Regions from separate parts of the Streptomyces sp. NBC_01622 genome, predicted to be linked through region 1. Evidence: riboswitches for the same ligand, from Rfam matches in the RefSeq annotation. Region 1 holds a riboswitch; each other region holds the start of a gene.
What was found. Region 1 has a riboswitch for thiamine pyrophosphate ahead of thiC (phosphomethylpyrimidine synthase ThiC). Riboswitches for the same ligand answer to the same signal wherever they lie in the genome.

Region 1 (5,167 bases):
CGCTCGTGGACGCGCTGGCGGCCTGGCGGGATTCGATCGGTGTGCCGGTCTACTACGCGATGTACCGCGACGGTGAGATCGAGGTCATGTGCGTCTCCGACAGCCCCGGCAGCCCGGCGGTCGAGGAGTGGGCCGACTTCCGTGAGACGGGGCACGCGCATGCGATCGGCCAGTGCCTGCTGGCCCAGTTGGACGAGGACGCCCGGCGCGACCACCTCGACCGCTACCCCGCGCAGTCCCTCACGCCGTACACCGTGCGGGACGGTCACGCCCTGCTGCGGCGCCTGGACCGGATGCGGCGGATGGAGCTGGTGGTGGAGCGTCAGGAGTACGCGCTGGGGACGGTCTGCGCGGCGATTCCGATCACGCTCGGCAGCACGGCCGCCACGATGGCCATTTCTCTCCCCTCGCATCAGGCGGATCGTCTGCCGGCCGCTGCCCGGGAGTTGCAGACCGAGGTAGGCAGGCTCCTGGGGTCGCTCGCGCTCTCTATCAGTATCTGAAAACTTACTCCTTGTGATCTGTTGTGCACGTTCAGCAATATTCCTTCAGTGTCACGGGGATCATTCCCGGCCAGTCGGCGGCAATTGACGGGATAGGCGATGCGCGAGTCCGTACAGGCAGAGGTCATGATGAGCTTCCTCGTCTCCGAGGAGCTCTCCTTCCGTATCCCGGTCGAACTGGGCTACGAGACGTGCGATCCGTACGCCGTACGGCTGACCTTCCATTTGCCGGGGGATGCCCCGGTGACCTGGGCCTTCGGCCGGGAGCTGCTGATCGACGGGGTGGGCCGGGCGTCCGGGGACGGCGATGTGCGGATCGAGCCCGTCGATCCCGAGACGCTGGGCGAAGTGTTGATCAGGCTTCAGGTGGGCGGCGACCAGGCGCTGTTCCGCACCCGCGCGGCCCCGCTCGTGGCGTTCCTCGACCGCACCGACCTGCTGGTTCCGCTCGGTCAGGAGGGTGCGCTCGCGGATTTCGACGCCCACCTCGACGAGGCACTGGACCGCATCCTGGCGGAGGAGCAGAGCGCCGGCTGAAGCGTTGCTACGGCGGCGGGGAGAGTTGGCGTAACGCTTCACCACGGGGCCCGAGGCCCCTGGAGGCATCTGTGGAGCCCTGAAAGGCCTGCGAGGCCGAGAGGTCCGGGTGCGGTCCGGGAAGCCCGGGAGGAGCCCTGGAGTCGCAGGAACGCTTCTGTGTGGCTCCGTGCGGCGGTTCTCGCCGTCCTCAGTGCTTGCGGCGTCGGCCCTTCCCGCCGCGCGCCGGCGCCGGCTTGGCACCGGGCGCTGCCGCGGGCCCGGCACCCGGCGCCGCCGTGGCCGCCGCCGCAACCCCCGCGGGAGCTGTTTCGCGTCCCGGTCGGTCCGCCGAGACCACCAGGGCCGCGAGCGCGGTGGTGACCGGTACCGAGGCGACCAGGCCGATCGAGCCCACAAGCGTGCGTACGATCTCCTCGGCGACCAACTCGCTGTTGGCGACCGACCCCACGCTGCTCTGCGCGATGGAGAAGAGCAGCAGCAACGGCAGGGCGGCGCCCGCGTAGGCGAGGACGAGCGTGTTGACCACGGACGCGATGTGGTCGCGGCCGATCCGGATACCAGCGCGGTACAGCCCGCGCCAGCCCATCGACGGGTTGGCCTCGTGCAGTTCCCAGACCGCCGAGGTCTGCGTGACCGTCACATCGTCGAGCACACCGAGCGAACCGATGATGACGCCGGCGAGCAGCAGGCCGCTCATGTCGATCGACGGATACAGCCCGTGGATCAGGCCCGTGTTGTCGTCCGTGTTGCCGGTCAGCGCGGCCCAGCCGATGAACACCGAACCCAGGACGCCGATCAGGACCAGCGACATCAGCGTGCCGAGCACCGCCACGGACGTACGGGCCGACAGTCCGTGGCACATGTAGAGGGCGATCAGCATGATGGCGCTCGATCCGACCACCGCCACGATCAGCGGGTTCGAGCCGTGCAGGATTGCGGGCAGGATGAAGAAGTTGAGGATCATGAAGCTGATGGCCAGCGCGATCAGTGCCATGACGCCGCGCAGCCGGCCCACCACCACGACGGCCAGCGCGAAGATGCCGGCGAGCAGCGCCATGGGGAACTTACGGTTCACATCGGTGACCGAGTACTGCAGATCCCTGGGCGCGGAGGGCTCGTACGCGACCACGACCTTCTCGCCCTGATGCAACTGCCGTGACTGGTCGGGCTGCACGATCTCCGTGAACGTACGGCCCTTGTCCTTGCCGGTGCTGACCGTGACCGTGGCCTTCTTGCAGGTGCCGCCCGCCTCCTGCTGTGCCGAGGAGCCCTCGGCCGTGGAGGTGTCCCCGGTCGCGCCCCCGCCCGAGGCGTTCACCGAGGCGCAGCTCACGCTGACGACCTTGGTGACCGTCGCCTGCTGCGTCTGCCGGTCGAAGCCGACGCCGGTGCGCTTGTGCGACGGTGCGCCGCCGGGCCACAGCACCACCATGCCGACCACGACCGCGACCGTGAACGGGATCAGGATCGCCGCGATGACCTTCCGGAGGTGACGGGAGACGGGGGCGGCCGGGCCGTGACTGTGCGAGTGACCGTGTCCACCACCCGCGCCGGAACCGTGCCCGCCGTCCCCGCCGGAGCTGTCGTCGTCCCCGGACCCGGAGCCATGGTCGCCATCGGAACCGTGGCCGTGGTCATGGCCATGCGGCGGCCCGGTCGGCGGGTACGGGGGCTGCTGCGTCGTGGTCACCGCCCGATCATCGCAAGAACGCCGGAGGCCCACTGTTCACCGCGCCACATATGACGCTAGCGTGGAGGCACCTTTGCACACGCGGGAGCTCGGAGCACCGGGCTGAGAGGGCGCTGACCTCCGTCTCTGCGATGTTTCACGGGAAACGTCACCTGTATCGAGTGATGTTTCACATGAAACATCGGCTGACGGAAGCCGCTGCGTCGACCGCCGAACCTGTTACCGGGTAATGCCGGCGTAGGGAGTAGGTCTCATGACCAACAAGGACGTACGCACGCCTGCCTTCAGCCAGGACGAACAGCCCATTCCGGGCGAGGAGTTCGCACGGGCCGGGCAGCCGACGGGGGTCGAGGAGTCCTCTGCGGCCGGGAAGTCCGCCGGCTGGCACAAGGGGTATGTCGAGGGCTCGCGCCCCGATCTGCGGGTGCCGGTCCGTCAGGTACACCTCACCAACGGGCAGTCCGTGACGCTGTACGACACCTCAGGCCCGTACACCGATCCGCTCGTCGACACCGACGTCCGCAGGGGACTGGCGCCGCTGCGGGAGAACTGGATCATCGCCCGGGGCGACACCGAGGAGTACGCGGGCCGTCCCGTCCGCCCCGAGGACGACGGAATCAAGCACACGTCACCGCGCGGTGGACTCCGTAACCTCGACGCGGTGTTCCCGGGCCGCCCCCGGCAACCGCGCCGTGGACGTGAGGGTACGGCGGTGACTCAACTCGCCTACGCGCGACGGGGCGAGATCACGCCCGAGATGGAGTTCGTGGCCGTACGGGAGAAGGTCTCGCCCGAGGTGGTCCGGGAGGAGATCGCGGCGGGGCGTGCGGTGCTGCCGGCCAACGTCAACCACCCGGAGATCGAGCCGATGATCATCGGCAAGCGGTTCCTGGTGAAGGTCAACGCCAACATCGGCAATTCCGCGGTCACTTCCTCCATCGAGGAGGAGGTCGAGAAGATGACCTGGGCGACCCGCTGGGGCGCCGACACGGTCATGGACCTGTCCACCGGCCGCAACATCCACACCACCCGCGAGTGGGTGCTGCGCAACTCCCCCGTCCCCATCGGCACCGTGCCGCTCTACCAGGCGCTCGAAAAGGTCGACGGCCGTGCCGAGGAGCTGACCTGGGAGATCTACAAGGACACGGTCGTCGAACAGGCCGAACAGGGCGTGGACTACATGACCGTCCACGCGGGCGTGCGGCTGCCGTTCGTACCGCTGACGGCGAACCGCAAGACCGGCATCGTCTCGCGCGGCGGCTCGATCATGGCGGCCTGGTGCCTGGCGCACCACAAGGAATCGTTCCTCTACGAGAACTTCGAGGAGCTCTGCGAGATCCTCGCCGCCTACGACGTCACCTACTCGCTGGGCGACGGTCTGCGCCCCGGATCGATCGCGGACGCCAACGACGAGGCGCAGTTCGCCGAGTTGAGGACTCTCGGGGAACTCAACACGATCGCGAAGCGTTTCAACGTACAGACCATGATCGAGGGCCCGGGACATGTCCCGATGCACAAGATCAAGGAGAACATCGACCTTCAGCAGGAGATCTGTGATGAAGCTCCGTTCTATACGCTCGGCCCGCTGACGACGGACGTCGCGCCTGCGTACGACCACATCACTTCCGGCATCGGTGCCGCGATGATCGCCTGGTGGGGCACGGCCATGCTCTGCTATGTCACGCCCAAGGAGCACTTGGGCCTGCCCAACCGTGACGACGTCAAGACCGGCGTCATCACCTACAAGATCGCCGCCCACGCAGCCGACCTCGCCAAGGGGCACCCAGGTGCACAGGAGTGGGACGACGCGCTGTCCGACGCCCGCTTCGAGTTCCGCTGGGAGGACCAGTTCAACCTGGCCCTCGATCCGGTCACGGCTCGGGAGTTCCACGACGAGACACTGCCGGCGGAGCCGGCCAAAACGGCGCACTTCTGCTCGATGTGCGGGCCGAAGTTCTGCTCGATGAAGATCTCCCAGGACATCCGCCGCGAACACGGCGGTACCAAGGCGGAGGTCGAGGAGGGCATGGCGCGGAAGTCGAAGGAGTTCGCGGCGGCGGGCAACCGGGTGTACCTGCCGATCGCCGACTGACGACGACCGGCTGGGTCGGACACGGCCTAGCTCTTCGGTGAGCCCTTGGCAGGCTTGTCGCACAGGGTGTGGTCGACCAGCGTGCCTGTCGCGCGGTTGAGGGCGGCGAGGTCCGGCGGCGCGGTGGTGGTCGTGATGGAGACGGTCACCGCGCGCCTGCCGTCGGCGCTCACCGCGGGACGGGTGTTGACGCCCGCACCGTCGCCCTCGTGGGTGTAGTAGAAACCGCCGCAGGAGAGCGGGATCTTTCGCAGGCCGAGGCCGTAGGTGCCCTCGGGCATCTCGGCCACGTCCTCCGGGTCGTCGGTCCGTTCCACGGTCTGCCGCATCTCGCGCCACTGC
Region 2 (5,167 bases), 2.2 Mb from region 1:
CGCCCCGAGCACGGCCGCCGCCTCCCTCAGCCGCCCGTCCACCGCCCGCAGCACGGGCAGCATCGTCCGTACGACGAAGGGGACGCCCACCAGCGCCTGTGCGAGCGGCACCAGGATCCATGAACTCCGCAGATCCACCGGGGGTTTGTCGAGCGAGATCAGGAACCCGAAGCCGACGGTCACCGCCGACACCCCGAGCGGCAGCATCAGCAGCGCGTCGAAGCCCCGCACCAGCCGCCCGGCATCGCGCCGGGTCAGGGCCGCTGCGGCGAGCCCCCCGATCACCACGGCCATCGCGGTGGCGGCGACGGCGTACTCCAGCGAGTTGCCGATCGCGGCGATCGGCGGGACCAGGAAGGTGCCGCCGTCGTCGTGGGTCAGCGCCCGGTAGTAGCCGAAGTCCGGTGAGTCCAGGGACCGTTGGACCAGCACGGCGAGCGGCAGCACGAGCAGCAGCAGGACGGAGACGAGGACCCCGGCGAGCAGGGACCACTGGCCGGCCCCGCGCGGGCGCCGTGCGGTCACCGCCGGGTCCACGAGTCGTAGAGCCGTCTCCCGTCGCCGTACCGTCCAGGCATGGACGGCGAGGATCGCGCCGACCGCGACGAACTGGACGATCGTCAGCACGGCCGCCGTGGAAAGGTCGAAGACTTCCGAAGTCTGGCGGTAGATCTCCACTTCGAGGGTCGAGAAGGTCGGGCCGCCGAGGATCTGCACCACGCCGAAGGAGGTGAAGGTGAAGAGGAAGACCATCAGCGCGGCGGCGGCCACGGCGGGCGCGAGCGCGGGCAGCGTCACCTTCCGCCAGGCCCGGAGCCGGGAGGCGCCGAGCATCCGCGCGGCCTCCTCCTGACGCGGGTCGAGCTGTGCCCAGAGGCCGCCCACCGTCCGTACGACGACCGCGTAGTTGAAGAAGACGTGCGCGAGCAGGATGGCCCACACGGTGGTGTCCAGCCGTACGCCCCACAGGTCGTCGAGGAGTCCGCCCCGGCCGACGAGCGCGAGGAAGGCCGTACCGACGACGACCGTCGGCAGCACGAAGGGGACCGTCACGACGGCCCGCAGCACCTGCCTTCCCGGGAAGTCGAAGCGCGCGAAGACATACGCGCCGGGGAGCGCGATCAGCAGCGTGAGCGCGGTGGAGGCGAGCGCCTGCCAGGTGGTGAACCACAGCACGTGCCGGATGTCGGACTGGGCCAGCACGTCCCGGATCCGGCCCAACTGCCAGGCGCCGTCCACCTTGAGACCGCGCCCGACGATCGCGGCGACGGGGTAGGCGAAGAACACCGCGAAGAACGCGACGGGCAGGACCATGAGGCCGAGCCGCGTCACGTTCCCTCTACGGGAGGACTTCCGCGGGACTACTTCAGTACGAGCGAGGTCCACGACTTGACCCACTGGTCCCGGTCGGCGGCGATCTTCGTGGGGGCCATGGTCTCGGGGTCCTTGGCCTGCGGACCGTACTGCGTGAACTCGGCCGGCACTGTCGCGCCCTCGATCACCGGGTAGACGAACATGTTGAGCGGCATGTCCTCCTGGAACTCCTTGGTGAGCAGGAAGTCGATGAAGGCCTTGCCGCCCTTGGTGTTCTTGGCGTTGCTGAGCAGTCCCGCGTACTCGGTCTGCCGGAAGCAGGTGCCGTACGACACCCCGGTGGGCGCGGTGGTCGGCTTCGGGTCGCCGTAGATGACTTCGGCGGGCGGCGAGGAGGCGTAGGAGACGACGAGGGGCCGGTCGCCGCCCGCCTTCTTCCCGCCGGCCGAACCGGAGAACTCCTGGTCGTAGGCCTGCTCCCAGCCGTCGACGACCTTCACGCCGTTGGCCTTGAGCTTCTTCCAGTACGCCTGCCAGCTGTCGTCCCCGAACTGCGCCGCGCTGCCCAGCAGGAAACCGAGGCCGGGTGAGGAGGTGGCGGCGTTCTCGGTGACGAGGAGGTTCTTGTACTCGGGCTTGACGAGGTCCGCGAAGGAGGTCGGCGGGGTCAGCTTGTGCTTGCTGAAGTACGCCTTGTCGTAGTTGACGCAGATGTCGCCCGTGTCGATGGGCGTGACGCGATGCTTGGTCTCGTCGACGCGGTACGCGGGCTTGACGGTGGCGGAGCCCTTCGCGTCGTAGGACTGGAAGAGACCGTTGTCGAGCGCGCGGGAGAGCAGGGTGTTGTCGACGCCGAAGAAGACGTCTCCCTGCGGGTTGTCCTTCGTCAGGATCGCCTTGTTGACGGCCTGGCCCGCGTCGCCGTCCTTGAGGACCTTGACCGTGTAGCCGGACTGCTTCTCGAAGTCCTTGAGGACGCTCTTGGATACGGCCCAAGAGTCGTGGCTGACGAGCGTGACGGTCTTGGAGCCGGAGCCACTGCCCTGGTCCGACCCCGACCCGCACGCGGAGAGCGTGACCAGGCCGAGGCCGACGAGGACAGCACAGTACTTCTTGGTGTTCACGGTGATGACCGAACTTCCTACCCAGAATGACCTGGGCGAGGTTCAGAGGGTCTGCGGCCCGATTGCCGCACTCTCAGCGCTGCGCGCTCCCCTGTCGGATATGAAAATGTACTTACGGCAGAGATTACCTCTCGGTGGCCGCGAGCTGGCCGCACGCTCCGTCGATCTCCTGGCCGCGGGTGTCCCGGACGGTGACCGGCACCCCATGGGCCGCGATGGCCTCGACGAACGCCTTCTCGTCCTCGGGACGGGAGGCCGTCCACTTGGAGCCCGGCGTCGGGTTCAGCGGGATCAGGTTGACGTGCACCGGCTTGCCCTTGAGGAGCCGGCCGAGCCGGTCGCCGCGCCACGCCTGGTCGTTGATGTCCCGGATCAGCGCGTACTCGATGGACAGCCGGCGTCCCGACTTCGCCGCGTACTCCCAGCCCGCGTCGAGGACCTCGCGCACCTTCCACCGGGTGTTCACGGGAACCAGGGTGTCGCGCAGGTCGTCGTCCGGCGCGTGCAGCGAGATCGCGAGCCGGCACTTGAAGCCCTCGTCGGAGAACCGGTGGATCGCCGGGACCAGTCCGACCGTAGAGACGGTGATCCCGCGCTGCGAGAGGCCGAGGCCGTCCGGCTCGGGGTCGGTGAGGGCGCGGATGGACTGGACGACCCGCTTGTAGTTGGCGAGGGGCTCGCCCATGCCCATGAAGACGATGTTGGAGAGCCGCGCGGGACCGCCCGGGATCTCACCGTCGCGCAGCGCCCGCATGCCGTCCACGATCTGGTGCACGATCTCACCGGTGGACAGATTGCGGTCCAGGCCGGCCTGACCGGTCGCGCAGAACGGGCAGTTCATCCCGCAGCCCGCCTGCGAGCTGATGCACATGGTGACCCGGTCCGGGTACCGCATCAGCACGGACTCGACGAGCGTCCCGTCGAACAGCCGCCACAGCGTCTTGCGGGTGGTGTCCTGGTCGGTCGACAGATGCCGTACGACCGTCATCAGCTCAGGGAGCAGCGCCTCTTGCAGCTTGGCGCGCGAACCGGCGGGGATGTCGGTCCACTCCGCCGGGTCGTGCGCGAGGCGCGCGAAGTAGTGCTGCGAGAGCTGCTTGGCGCGAAAGGGCTTCTCCCCGACCGCGGCGACGGCTTCCTTGCGCTCGGCGGGCGTGAGATCGGCAAGGTGCCGCGGCGGCTTCTGGGCTCCGCGGGGGGCGACGAATGTGAGTTCTCCGGGCTTAGGCATGGCTGTACCAGTGTCGCAGATCGTTTACCGTGATCCGTTTACGGTGATCCGCTTCAGCCGAGTTCAGCCGATGTGCTCCAGGTGTTCCCTCAGGAGCCTCTCGTTGTGGGGCATCTCGCGTCGGATCTGGGGGCGCACGACGAAGGGCAGCAGGACCTTGCCGATGCCGTGTCCCTCGAAGTCGAGATCCATCGTCACCCGGGTACGGCGTCCGTCGTCGACGGGTGAGATCTCGCCGCGGAAGTTGCCCCTGATGGGGCCGTCGATCCCGCGCACGGTCCAGGCGTACGGCGGCTGGAACTCGGTGCACTCCATGGTCATCGCCATGTCGCGGCGACCCACGTGCCGGGTGACGCGGACCCGGGAGCCGAGGCCGAAGGGCCGGTCGTCGAGCTGTTCGGCGGACACCGCGCTCTCCTGCCACTCGGGGAGGTGGGACGGGTCGATGACGTACGCCCAGGCGTCCTCCGGACGGCAGTCCACGTCGAACTCTTCATGGAAGGCGGACATGACGCCCTCCTTCGTTCAGGGCGGTCCCCCTTTTGCGAGGGCTTATACCGAAATCGTACGACCGGGCGCCCCCGTCCTGTACAGAGATACAGGGGCGCCCGGAATGCCGTACGGCAGGACGTCGGCCGAACGTCAGGCGGACCCGACGAACAGGACCATCAACAGCCAGACCACCGGAGCCGTCGGCAGCAAGGAGTCCAGCCGGTCCATGATGCCGCCGTGGCCCGGCAGCAGCGTGCCCATGTCCTTGATGCCGAGGTCCCGCTTGATCATGGACTCGCCGAGGTCACCCAGCGTGGCGCTGGCCGCGACCGCGAGGCCCAGGACGAGCCCCTGCCACCAGCTGCCGTCGTCGATCAGGAACTGCATGCACAGCGCGCCCGCCACCATCGCGAAGGACACCGCCCCGAACAGGCCCTCGCGGGTCTTTCCGGGGCTGATGCGCGGGGCGAGCTTGTGCGTGCCGAAGCGCCAGCCGACGGCGTACGCCCCGGTGTCGCTGACGACCGTCAGCAGCAGGAACGTCAGGACCCGCCAGGCGCCGTCGTCCGCGGTGAGCATCAGGGCGACGAACGTGGCCAGGAACGGCACGTAGAACGCCGCGAAGACGCCCGCCGTGACGTCCCTGAGGTAGCCCTCCGGCGGTTCCGTCATCCGCCATACGAGGACGGCGAGCGCCGTGAGCGCCATGGCGACCCAGGCGCCCTCGGGACCCCGGACGTATCCGGCGACGACCATCGCCGCCCCGCCGACCGTGAGGGGCACGAGGGGCGCCTTGATGCCCTTGCGCTCCTGCAGCCGCGAGGTCAGCTCCCACAGGCCCACGACCACGGCCACCGCTATCACGCCGACGAACACGGCCTTGACGACGAACAGGGACGCGATGATGACCGCGCCGAGTCCGACCCCGACCCCTATGGCCGCACCCAGGTTCCGGCCCGCGCTCTTCTTCTGCGGGGCGGGCGCCGGTGGCGGGACGTCGGGCATG
Region 3 (5,167 bases), 2.5 Mb from region 1:
CAGCACGGGCCGGTGCAGAAGTAGTCCACGCCCTCCTGGACGGCGGCTGCGGCCGCCTCCGCCTCCGCGTGCGTGGAGCGGCCGATCAGGACGTCGTCGCCGAGGATCGCGCGGGCCGCGGGGACCGGGAGGTCGCCCTGCCCCAGGTGCAGTACGTCGGCGCCGGCGGCATGGGCGACGTCCGCGCGGTCGTTGACCGCGAGCAGTCTGCCGTGCCGGGCGCAGGCGTCGGCGAACACCTGGAGGTGCTCCAGCTCCTCGGCGGCCTCCATGCCCTTGTCGCGCAGCTGCACGATGTCGACCCCGCCGGCCAGGACCGCGTCCAGGAACTGGGCGAGGTCGCCCTGGCGTCTGCGGGCGTCCGTGCAGAGGTAGACCCGGGCGTCGGCGAGTTCCGCGCGTACGGCGGCTGCGGTGTCGGGCATGCGTGTGTCCCCCGTTGTCGTTCGTCTTCGTTGCGCGGTGGTGCCGTGTACGGGCCGCGGGCGAGCGTGCCGCGGCCCGTACACCGGTCGGTCGTCCGGGTCAGCCGGTCGTCCGGGTCAGACGGCGAGCGCCTGGGCGCGGCGCTTCACCTCCGTGCCGCGATTCTCGCTCAGGGCCTGCGCGGGGGTGCCGGGCAGGCTGGGGTCGGGGGTGAAGAGCCACTCCAGCATCTCTTCGTCGGAGAAGCCGTCGTCCCGCAGGAGCGTCAGGGTCCCCGTGAGGCCCTTGACGACCTTCTGCTCGGCCCCGTCGATGAAGGCGGCGGGGACGTGCAGCGCGCGGTTCTCACCACGGCGTACGGCGATGACTTGGCCCTCCTTGACCAGCTGCCGCACGCGTGTCACCTCGACATCGAGCATCTCTGCGATGTCGGGCAGCGTGAGCCAGGCGGGGACGAGAGCATCGATCTTTGCGTCAATCTCGGTCACGTAAACAGCGTGCCATCCCGGACTGACAGTCGGAAGCCGGGCCGGTCCGACTCGGGGGGACGAACTAGGCGATAGCGGCCTTCATCGGGAGAGAAGGGTCCGCCAGCGGCCCGGGATTCATCGGCGTGCCCGACTCGATCAGGCGGCGGCCCTGGGCCAGGTCACGGGGGCGGCCGACCGCGAGAACGGCCACCAGGCGGTCCCCGCGCAGCCAGCAGAAGGTCCAGGCCGGGGTGGCCGGGTCGCCGCGCCACAGGGTCGTGTCGGCGGACGCGTGATGGCCGACGTACTGGACGAAGCGGCCGAACTGCTCGGACCAGAAGTACGGCACCGGGTCGTAGACCGCCGGGGTCTGGCCGACGATGTTCGCGGCGACCGTGCGCGGGCCCTGGAGGGCGTTGTCCCAGTGGTGGACGAGAAGGCGCTCGCCGTACCTTCCCGAAGGGAAGGAGGCGCAGTCGCCGACCGCGTACACGTCCGGCACCGAGGTGCGCAGCCGGTCGTCGGCCACGACCTCGCGGTGGGCGCCCAGCTCGATGCCGGAGTCCGCGAGCCAGCCGGTGGCGGGGCGGGCGCCGATCCCGACCACGACGGCTCCGGCGGGCAGCCGGGTGCCGTCGTCGAGGACCACCGCGCCGGGTTCGACGCGCTCCACGCGCGTGTGCGTGCGCAGCACGGCTCCGGCGTCCGCGTACCAGGCGGCCATCGGCGCGGCCACGTCGGCGGGCAGCGCGCCCGCGAGCGGCCGGTCGGCGGCTTCTACGACGGTCACCGCACAGCCCGCCTCGCGCGCGGCCGTGGCGAACTCGGCGCCGATCCAGCCCGCGCCGACGACCACGATGTCGTGCTGCCGCGCGAGCACCGGCCGCAGCCGCTCGGCGTCGTCCAGGGTGCGCAGCAGATGCACCCCGGGGATGCCGTCGGCGCCCGGCAGCCGGATCGGTTCGGCGCCGGTGGCGAGGACGAGGACGTCGTAGGGCACCGGGCCCTCGGCAGTGTCCAGTTCGTGGTCTCCGGGGCGCAGGCCCGACACCTCGCGCCCGAGCCGGAGTTCGATGCCGAGCGCCTCGAAGTCGACGTCGAAGGCGGAGCCCTCGGCCTTGCCGAGCAGGACGGCCTTGGACAGCGGGGGCCGGTCGTAGGGCTGATGGGGTTCGGCGCCGAGAAGGGTGACGGTGCCGGTGAAGCCCTGTTCGCGCAGGGCGACCGCGGTCTGCACCCCGGCCATGCCCGCGCCGACGACGACCACTCGCCGCCCTGCCCCCGCGCCCTGTCCCCGTGTCTGCTCGCTCATCCGATCACCATAGACACCTGCCAAATCGTCAGTCAGGGGGCGCGTTCAGTGACCTGTTCCACAACACTCGTCCCGCTCCCCGGCTGCGACTCCCACTCCCAGGTCTCGTCGAGACGGTCCCCCGCGCGCGTGCCGACGAGATGCCCGCGTACGACGTCGCCGCCCGCGTACTCGGCCCAGATCTCGCCGTCCTTCTCGTGGTAGGCGAACCGGGTGCGGGTGCCGACCTGACCCGGTGCCTGGTCCGCGACCGGGGCGAGGACGAGACCCTCGAGCGAGCGGACCATGGACGGAGGCTCCCTTACTGGGACATGGGGTACGGGCTAGGGTGGCCAACGTACAAGCACTCGCGGGAGTCCGGACGCACCGGGCTGAGAGGGAGGCTGGCGGCCTCCGACCGTACGAACCTGATCCGGGTCATGCCGGCGAAGGGAGGGGCTGGACGCCCATGCCTACACGTACGTCAGACGTCCTCGTCGTCGGGGGCGGGATCATCGGCCTGGTCACGGCCTGGCGGGCCGCGCAACGCGGGTTCGCCACCGCCGTCGTGGACCCCGACCCGGGCGGCGGGGCCGCGCAGGTGGCCGCCGGGATGCTGGCCGCCGTCACGGAACTGCACTACGGCGAACAGACGCTGCTCGCCCTCAACCTGGCCTCGGCGCAGCGCTACCCGGACTTCGCGGCCGAGCTGACCGACCTCACCGGCCTCGACCTCGGCTACCGGCGCTGCGGCACCCTGGCCGTCGCCCTGGACGCCGACGACCGCGCCCACCTCCGTGAACTGCACGCCCTGCAGCACCGGTCGGGCCTGGACTCCGAGTGGCTGTCCGGGCGCGACTGCCGGCGCCTGGAGCCGATGCTCGCACCGGGGGTGCGCGGGGGGCTCCGGGTCGACGGGGACCACCAGGTCGACCCGCGGCGGCTGGCGGGCGCCCTGGTGGCCGCGTGCGAGCGCGCCGGGGTCGCCTTCCACCGGACGTGGGCCGAGCGGCTCACGGTCGGGCAGGACCGCGCCACGGGGGTCGTCACGCGTGAGGGTGATGTGCTGGGCGCGGACCAGGTGGTGCTCGCGGGCGGCAGCCTCAGCGGGCGGCTTGCCGGGGTCCCAGGCGACGTCCTGCCGCCCGTACGGCCCGTGAAGGGGCAGGTGCTGCGGCTGACCGTGCCGGAGCGGTACGCGCCGTTCCTGAGCAGGACCGTGCGGGCCGTGGTGCGTGGCAGCCACGTCTATCTGGTGCCGCGCGAGAACGGCGAGCTGGTCGTCGGCGCGACCAGCGAGGAACTGGGCTGGGACACCACGGTGACCGCCGGCGGTGTCTACGAACTGCTGCGCGACGCCCACGAGTTGGTCCCCGGGATCACCGAACTGCCGCTCACCGAGACCCGGGCCGGACTGCGCCCGGGCTCCCCCGACAACGCGCCGCTGCTGGGCCCGACCGAACTGCCGGGACTGCTGCTGGCCACCGGGCACTACCGCAACGGCGTGCTGCTCACGCCGGTCACCGGCGACGCCCTCGCACACGCCCTGGCCACCGGCGAACTCCCGGACGAGGCACGCCCGTTCACCCCGAAGCGGTTCGCCCGCGCGGAACGCACGGCACTCGTGGAGCAGCCCGCATGAACGTCTCCGTCAACGGGGAGCCCCGGGTGATCGCGCCCGGCACGGCTCTCGACACCCTTGTGCGCACCCTGGCCCCGTCGCCCTCCGGGGTGGCCGCCGCCCTCAACGAAACCGTCGTCCCGCGCGCGGAGTGGCCCTCGACCTCCCTCTCCGAGGGGGACCGCGTCGAGGTCCTCACCGCCGTCCAAGGAGGCTGACCCATGGCCGACGACCCCTTCGTCCTCGGTGGTACGTCCTTCACGTCCCGGCTGATCATGGGCACCGGGGGCGCGCCCAGCCTCGACGTCCTGGAGCGCGCGCTGGTCGCCTCCGGGACGGAGCTCACGACGGTCGCGATGCGGCGCGTGAACGCTTCCGTGCACGGTTCGGTGCTGTCCGTCCTGGAGCGGCTCGGCATCCGGGTGCTGCCCAACACCGCGGGCTGCTTCACGGCGGGCGAGGCGGTGCTGACGGCCCGGCTCGCGCGGGAGGCGCTCGGGACGGCACTGGTCAAACTTGAGGTGATCGCGGACGAGCGCACCCTGCTGCCCGACCCGATCGAGCTGCTGGACGCCGCCGAGACCCTGGTCGACGACGGGTTCACGGTGCTGCCGTACACGAACGACGATCCCGTGCTGGCGCGGAAGCTGGAGGACGTCGGGTGTGCGGCGATCATGCCCCTGGGGTCGCCGATCGGTTCCGGGCTCGGTATCCGCAATCCGCACAACTTCCAGCTGATCACCGAGCACGCGCGCGTGCCGGTGATTCTGGACGCGGGGGCCGGTACGGCGTCCGACGCGGCGTTCGCGATGGAGCTGGGGTGCGCGGGTGTGATGCTTGCCTCGGCGGTGACGCGGGCGCAGGAGCCGGTGCTGATGGCGTCCGCGATGCGGAGCGCGGTGGAGGCGGGGCGGCTGGCGTTCCGGGCGGGGCGTATCCCCCGTAGGCACTTCGCCGAGGCGTCGTCTCCGACGACCGGCCTGGCCCGTCTGGACCCCGAACGTCCGGCGTTCTGAACTCCCGCTCCCCAGGGTGGGATCCGTCACAGCTCGGCTGCAGTACCGCCCCGAAACTGGCCGAAAAGGCGGTGCTGTCAGCCTCGGCTCGTACACTCACCTGCGTGGATACGACCCTTCATGACCCTCTCGTCGGGCAGTTGCTCGACGGCCGCTATCGCGTCGACGCGCGGATCGCCGTCGGCGGGATGGCCACGGTCTACCGGGCCGTGGACACCCGCCTGGACCGGGTCCTCGCGCTCAAGGTGATGCACCCGACGCTGGCGGCCGACGCCTCCTTCGTCGACCGGTTCATCCGCGAGGCCAAGTCGGTGGCGCGGCTGGCGCATCCGAACGTGGTGCA

Region 2: it holds a riboswitch for thiamine pyrophosphate, as region 1 does, so the genes downstream of both, OH768_RS15465 (thiamine ABC transporter substrate binding subunit) here and thiC (phosphomethylpyrimidine synthase ThiC) in region 1, are expected to answer to the same signal.
Region 3: it holds a riboswitch for thiamine pyrophosphate, as region 1 does, so the genes downstream of both, thiO (glycine oxidase ThiO) here and thiC (phosphomethylpyrimidine synthase ThiC) in region 1, are expected to answer to the same signal.

What each region holds. Positions count from the first base shown of each region.
Region 1 is NZ_CP109293.1:5,731,504-5,736,670, reverse strand. Features, by position in the region: gene OH768_RS26305 (IclR family transcriptional regulator) at 1-503, shown strand, start outside; gene OH768_RS26300 (SsgA family sporulation/cell division regulator) at 603-1,040, shown strand; gene OH768_RS26295 (YibE/F family protein) at 1,231-2,733, opposite strand; TPP riboswitch at 2,805-2,994, shown strand; gene thiC (phosphomethylpyrimidine synthase ThiC) at 2,987-4,825, shown strand; gene OH768_RS26285 (serine hydrolase domain-containing protein) at 4,852-5,167, opposite strand, start outside.
Region 2 is NZ_CP109293.1:3,492,855-3,498,021, forward strand. Features, by position in the region: gene OH768_RS15460 (ABC transporter permease) at 1-1,314, opposite strand, end outside; gene OH768_RS15465 (thiamine ABC transporter substrate binding subunit) at 1,362-2,438, opposite strand; TPP riboswitch at 2,435-2,541, opposite strand; gene rlmN (23S rRNA (adenine(2503)-C(2))-methyltransferase RlmN) at 2,563-3,669, opposite strand; gene OH768_RS15475 (SRPBCC family protein) at 3,733-4,179, opposite strand; gene OH768_RS15480 (phosphatidate cytidylyltransferase) at 4,312-5,167, opposite strand, start outside.
Region 3 is NZ_CP109293.1:8,264,852-8,270,018, reverse strand. Features, by position in the region: gene thiE (thiamine phosphate synthase) at 1-425, opposite strand, end outside; gene OH768_RS38285 (Rv2175c family DNA-binding protein) at 543-914, opposite strand; gene OH768_RS38280 (NAD(P)/FAD-dependent oxidoreductase) at 979-2,208, opposite strand; gene OH768_RS38275 (hypothetical protein) at 2,241-2,495, opposite strand; TPP riboswitch at 2,548-2,659, shown strand; gene thiO (glycine oxidase ThiO) at 2,657-3,829, shown strand; gene thiS (sulfur carrier protein ThiS) at 3,826-4,026, shown strand; gene OH768_RS38260 (thiazole synthase) at 4,030-4,824, shown strand; gene pknB (Stk1 family PASTA domain-containing Ser/Thr kinase) at 4,929-5,167, shown strand, end outside.